Linked DNA regions of Acidithiobacillus ferrooxidans ATCC 23270. The protein of the gene in region 1 binds, or shares a complex with, the protein of each later gene. Links are inferred from orthologs where the notes say so. Each region holds a gene or a part of one and is shown on either strand. Other genes may lie near its edges.

Region 1 (3,208 bases):
GCGCAAGGCGTCTGCCAAGGTGAATGCGGCCGAGGTTTGGGTGGATGAGGAGCCCATTGATCATCCCCATGCTTTCTATCTGCTCTATCATAAACCTCTGGGGAAGGTCTGTGCTCACGATGATCCCCGCGCCATCTATCAGGATTTTCCCCTGCGCTGGCGCTATCGGCGACCAGCGCTGAGCAGTGTCGGTCGGCTTGACCGGGAGACCAGTGGGGTCCTGCTGCTCACCGATGACGGTGACTGGCTGCACCACTGGACGAGCCCCCGCCGTGCCATTCCCCGGGTATATCGGGTGACCCTGCAGGAGCCGTTGCGGAGTGACGCGGCGGACATCCTGGCCGCGGGAACCCTGATGCTGGACGGTGAAGACACACCCTGTCGCCCTGCCGCGTTGCACTGCCTGACAGAGCGCGAGGTCCGGCTGACCCTGACGGAGGGGCGTTATCATGAAGTCCGCCGGATGTTCGCGGCGCTGGATAATCTCGTGCTGACTCTGCATCGGGAGGCCTACGGCCCTTTTTTGCTGGACGATCTCCCGGCCGGTCAGTGGCGTGAACTCACGGTGGCAGAGCGTATGACGGAGGAAATTCCATGATCTGGACACCCCATGTGACGGTAGCCGCCGTCGCAGAGGAGAACGGCCGTTTCCTGTTGGTGGAAGAGGTGGTAGATGGGCGGCGCTGTTTCAACCAGCCTGCCGGCCACTGGGATCCTGGTGAAACGCTGCTGGAGGCGGTTACCCGTGAAACCCTGGAGGAAACCGGCCACTTCTTCCGGCCGGAATATCTGACCGGTATTTATCACTGGGAATATCCTGCGAAAAACCTGACTTACCTGCGCTTCGCCTTCGGCGGACACCTCGGCACCAGGGACACGAGCCGCGCGCTGGATGCGGGCATCATCGGTCCGGTATGGCTGACCCCGGAGGAGATGGCGGCGCGCGAGGGAGAGATGCGCAGCGTCATGGTCCAGCGCTGCATGGCGGATTATCGGGCGGGCCAACGCTATCCGCTGGAACTGCTGCACATGGTCTGAAGGCGCCCTGGAGGCGAAATTGGACTGACGCTGGCCCTGCAGCGTGTTATATTGCCAATATAAAAGGCATCGGCAGAGACGATGAACATGATAGACGCAGACGGCTATCGCCCCAATGTGGGCATGATCATTTGTAACGAACAGAACCAGGTGTTGTGGGCCAAACGCCGGGGTGAAAATGCCTGGCAGTTTCCCCAGGGCGGCATCGATTATGCAGAAACGCCGGAGCAGGCGATGTTCCGTGAGCTGGAAGAAGAAGTGGGGACCGCCAAGGTCTGCATCATCGGAAGGACGCGGGGCTGGCTGCGCTATGAAGTGCCCTGCGCCCGCCATCGCGTCTCGCGGCGCCGCTATCGCGGGCAGAAGCAGATCTGGTTTTTACTCCGTTTTGAGGGCGAAGAGGCGGAAATCAATCTGCGCACCCGGCAGCCGGAGTTCGAGGACTGGCGCTGGGTGGATTACTGGATGCCGGTGAATGAAATCATTTCCTTCAAACGCCGCGTCTACTGGCAGGCGTTGCAGGAACTGGCGCCGCTGATCAACATGAATCCGCCGCCCATGACCGATCCCTGCCGTTCCGAGAATCGACATCCGGTTGTTGGAAACCGCTGACCGCCTTACGCAGTAACGGACGATCTATCCACGCACCGGACGATTACCCGAAAACTGCTGCACATAGTGGCGTTTCGGGCCTCCCATGCCGGTTTGCACCTTGCTCGGCCCCACATCTGGCCGGTTTACCAGCGCATAATAGCGGCCAAGGCGCGGACGGCTGGCCTCCACCTCGGCGTCAGTCAGGGGGCCGAGATGGGAAGAAAGCAGTTGGACCACCGCTTTCCTGAGAGGGCCGGCGTTGCCCTTGCCGAAGGGATAGACGCGGTTGGTCAGGATGATCACATAGGTTCTGGATACCGGGTCGATCCACAGGAGCGTCCCGGTAAAGCCGGTGTGATCATAGGCGCCCACCGGCAGGAGGTCGTCACGGTTGGGAGCGAAGGGCGCGGCCAGATCCCAGCCCAGCCCGCGCAGCCGCACCTTTCCGGGGGGGGATTGGGGGACGGTCATCTGCCCTACGGAACGCCGGTCCAATATTCGAATGTCATGCAGGGCGCCACCGTTCAGAAGCATCTGCGCAAAAATCGCGAGATCACCGGCGGTGGAAAACAGTCCGGCGTGGCCCGAGACCCCTCCCATGCGGTAGGCCGTGGGATCATGCACCTTGCCCCAGCGCAGTTTACCACCCAGGTATTCCGTGGGCGCAATGCGATATCGTTCCCATGCGGGTGGACGAAAAGTCGTTTGCAGCATGCCCAGCGGTCCGAAGATGTGCTTTGCGCAGTAGACATCGAGCGACTCGCCGGAAACCCGCTGAACGATTGCGCCGAGGGCCTCGAAATTGATATCGCTGTAAAGGTAACGGCTGCCGGGCGCCGCCACCGGCTTTTCCGCGATGATTGCCCCAAGCGCCCCCCGGTAACCGCGCCATGGGGTTCTCGGGTTGAGGTCTGGGGCCAACCCCGAGTAATGGGTGAGCAGTTCCCGTACCGTAATGGCTTCCTTGCCGTTCTCCCCAAAGGCCGGCCAGTACCGGGCCGCGGGGGTGTCAAGCGCCAACTTTCCCTGTTCCACGAGTTGCATCACGGCAGTAGTGGTCGCGACGACCTTGGTGAGGGACGCCAGATCGAACAGTGTCCCGACACTCATGGGGATTCTTTCGGGCCACAGCGCGGCATAGCCGAAGGCCTGGCGGTAGACGATCCGGCCCTCGTTGCCCACGAGTACGACGGCTCCGGGAATCCTGCCGCTCTGGATCTCCTTCTGAACGATCTGTGCGATGCCGGACAAGTCCGCCCGATGAAGCCTTTCCGGGTCAGCACCCGCCTGGGCGGATAAGATGCCCGTACACAGCAAGACGAAGAACACCAGAGCCCATAGGGCGCCTTTCCAGGTCAGCGCGCGAGATGCGTCATTTTTACTGGCGTGTTGCGTGAACATATTCCCGTCCCGATCCCTCCAGGATTGCTCAGGTGGCCTTCGCGAATGGTTGTCACCATCCCCGACTTCGAAGGGAGTCCTGCCGTAGTATAGACATTACGGGGGTTCCACAACATCCATCCGTCCGATCCGAAAGTCTGCGCCGCATCGATCTGCGCCGCGATCTCCTCGCCCC
Region 2 (3,195 bases), 510 kb from region 1 along the record:
ATCATCCCGCCCTGGACGCCAACGTTCCAGCTGGTCAGGTTGTCGGTGCCACGATTGTTCTCTGTACCCATACTGCCGCTCACTTCCGCGGTCAGCAGCGGGCCCATGCTGTACTTCAACATGCCGGAAACGATGTACTTGCCGTTGCCGTTGAGGAGTCCGCTCTGACCACCGCCAAAGGTATTGATATTGCTATATACCGTAGCGGGATCCAACGAAGTGTTGTCAAACATACCCACGGCATAGCCGATGCCCGTACCCATCACGTCGTCGGCATGGAGCATGGCGCCGGCGGAACGTCCGGGCAGCAGGGACTGGTTCATGTTGCGATAGATGAACATCAGTTCATTACCCGCGGTGCCGGTATATTCCAGACCTTCCGGGGTCTTGAACTTGCCGACCTGCAACTGGGCGAAGGGCACCGGCGCAAAGTTGATCCAGGCATCCATCAACTGTGCCTGAGCGCCACCTCCGATATTGCCGCCGAGGCCGTTGTTGAGCAGGCCAGCGGTTTTCGGGAACAGAGCGTTTGCGTTGCCGAGACCTGCCTCGTCATAAGCGCCCTGGATGTAATAGGTCACGCCGGGAACCGCTTCGCCCTTGAAACCCAGACGGATGCGGTTGGCACCAAAAATGAGGCCATTGGAACTGCCGGGGCCGGTGCCAAACTGCTGGGCGCCGGTGATCTGGGCGTAACCGAACACAACAGGGCCGGTATCCGCGTTGGAAGTGTCTGCGGCGAAAGCAACGCCGGGAACCACAAAAGCCGCTGCGACGGCCAAAGCTACGAGATTCTTCTTCATGACTAGGCTCCTCCTCGAGAGCAGTGTTTCAAATACTACAGTACAAGTTATAGCACCGCTGTGAACACGTTGCAACATTTCCACAACACCTTTTTTGCAACGCGCCGCCAATTTTATACACCGATATGCTTATCGAGGTCCACGTTTGACACAGATGCTCGGCCACGGCTATCATTCGCCCCTGTTTTGGGGGATCGTCTAGCGGTAGGACCGCGGACTCTGACTCCGCTAACCGTGGTTCGAATCCACGTCCCCCAGCCAAATTAAAAAACGCTGACGCGCACTGTCCTCCCTGGACAGACATTGCTAAACTCATGGCATGAACCATTCCCATACGGATTCTGCGTTGTCCGCCCTGCGTTTTACCAAAATGCAGGGCTTGGGTAACGACTTCGTCGTTTTTGATGGCATCCGTCAGCGCGTCGATCTACCCCCGGAGATGGTCCGCACCATCGCCGACCGCCACTTCGGCATCGGCTGCGATCAGATCCTGCTGGTGGAGGCCGCCGCATCCCCCGATTGCGACTTCCGTTACCGCATCTTCAATGCCGATGGCACTGAAGTGGCGCAGTGCGGCAATGGCGCCCGCTGTTTTGCCGTCTTCGTGCGCCGCGCCAAGCTCACCGGCAAGGACATCATCACCGTCGAGACTCGGACGGGGCGGCTGATCCTGCATCACCGGGGAAACGGAAATATCACCGTCCATATGGGTGTTCCGCGACTCGTCCCCGCCGATGTCCCCTTCCGCGCCGATGAAGAATCCCCCGAATACCTGCTGTCCGCGGGGAAGCACACCCTGCGCATCGCCGCCGTTGGCATGGGCAACCCCCACGCAGTGCTGCGTGTCGCGAGCGCGGCGGAGGCCCCGGTGGCCACTCTGGGTCCGCGCATCGAAACACACCCGGCCTTTCCCGAGCGCTGCAACGTGGGCTTCATGGAAATCCGCGACCGCAACCATATTCAACTGCGGGTCTGGGAGCGCGGCGCGGGTGAAACCCTGGCCTGCGGCAGCAATGCCTGTGCGGCCGTGGTGGCGGGCATCCGCTGGGATGAACTGGATCATGCGGTGGCGGTGACCCTGCCCGGGGGCACTCTGGAGATCGAATGGGCGGGTCCTGGGCATCCCGTGATGATGACCGGTCCGGCGCAGGTGGTTTTCGACGGGGTTTGGCCGTTGCCGGCAAAGATCAGGCACATTGAAGAGGGATCATGACATGCAGGATACGATATTGGAGGCAGTTGCCAAGGGTTTGAACAGTGATACGGCCGCGTTGGCCTTTCTGCACAAGCTCGATGATGAGGAAGGTGAAACGCTGGCGCGCCTGATCGCCGCACTGGAGGTCCACAGTGCCTCGGAACGCTACAGTGACACCCACTGGGAGGATGACTGAGTGGCTACGGAGCCTGAACTGGAAACACAGGCGGATCAGGTCCTGGCCTATCTCCGTCAGCATCCGCAATTTTTGTGGGATCAGGAAGACCTGCTCCACACCTTGACCCTGCCCCATGTCGGACGTGGTTCCGCTTCGTCCCTGCTGGAGCGGCAGGCGCAGGTGCTGCGCGAAGAAAACCTCCGGCTGCATCAGCGTATCAGCGCGCTGCTGGGTGCCGCCCAGCAGAATGCCGCACTCGGCCTGCACCTCTCCGATCTGGCTACCGAACTGTTGCAGACACCCGACTGTACCACGACCGTCAATACCGTCATCACCCGTCTGCGGGAGGGTTTTCAGGTGGAGGAAATGGCCTTGATCGCCCGCGCACCCGTGGCCGGACTGCCCCAGTTCCTACCGTTGGAGCAGGCTGATTTTCAGGAGATTCTGAACGGCCTACCGTTGTTGCGCGCCGCAACCGGGCTGGCCCTGAGCCCGACCCTGCGCAGCACCCTCTTCGGCGCGGCAGGGGCGGGACTGGCGTCCTTCGCCCTGATCCCGCTTGCCGGTCGGCATCTGCAAGGAGGGATTCTGCTCGGCAGCCAGCACCCCGACCGCTATGCCGAGGACGCCGGGGCCGACCTGCTCGACCAGATTGCCCGCCTGGTCACGGCGGCACTGGATCGCTGCCTGGCCCCATGCTGATCGAAACCGCCATTGCCCAATTCATCGAAACGCTCCGGCAGGGCGGCAGGGTCAGCCCGGCCACGATCAGCGCCTATAGCCGCGATCTGCATGCCTGGGCGCGGTTTGCGCTACAGCGCGGGCAGACGGAGATCGCGCAGATGGATCGCGGCAGCCTGCGCGCCTACCTCCTGGCGGAGCGCAGCCGCGGAGTGTCCGTTCGCAGCCTGCGCCGACATTTCGCGGCGCTACGCGCCCTCTATCGCCATCTGCAGCAGGATGCGCCCGAACTGCGCAACCCGGTATCGGGGCTCGCCATGCCCAGGGCGGAGCAGCGC

The links.
Region 2: the proteins of AFE_RS10020 (region 1) and dapF are in contact, whole or in part, in a solved structure (PDB 5YGU), measured with the Escherichia coli proteins. The link is inferred for Acidithiobacillus ferrooxidans ATCC 23270 from one-to-one orthologs.

The regions. Positions count from the first base shown.
Region 1 is NC_011761.1:1,925,561-1,928,768, reverse strand. Bases 1-2,887 are described here. They hold AFE_RS10020 (RNA pyrophosphohydrolase), read left to right. Parts: upstream 1-1,125; coding sequence 1,126-1,650; downstream 1,651-2,887. Other genes in these bases: AFE_RS10015 (serine hydrolase domain-containing protein), read right to left, coding at 1,675-2,887; AFE_RS10025 (NUDIX hydrolase), read left to right, coding at 595-1,038; AFE_RS10030 (pseudouridine synthase), read left to right, coding at 1-598. Outside these bases: more of AFE_RS10015, read right to left, coding at 2,888-3,033; AFE_RS10010 (putative glycoside hydrolase), read right to left, coding at 2,988-3,208. UniProt on the Escherichia coli protein: Master regulator of 5'-end-dependent mRNA decay.
Region 2 is NC_011761.1:2,440,457-2,443,651, forward strand. The notes cover bases 209-3,082. They hold dapF (diaminopimelate epimerase), read left to right. Parts: upstream 209-1,149; coding sequence 1,150-2,016; downstream 2,017-3,082. Other genes in these bases: AFE_RS12585 (porin), read right to left, coding at 209-803; AFE_RS16550 (hypothetical protein), read left to right, coding at 2,018-2,194; AFE_RS12600 (DUF484 family protein), read left to right, coding at 2,195-2,878; AFE_RS12605 (tyrosine recombinase XerC), read left to right, coding at 2,872-3,082. Also shown: more of AFE_RS12585, read right to left, coding at 1-208; more of AFE_RS12605, read left to right, coding at 3,083-3,195. UniProt on the Escherichia coli protein: Involved in the succinylase branch of the L-lysine biosynthesis and in the biosynthesis of the pentapeptide incorporated in the peptidoglycan moiety. Catalyzes the stereoinversion of LL-2,6-diaminopimelate (L,L-DAP) to meso-diaminopimelate (meso-DAP).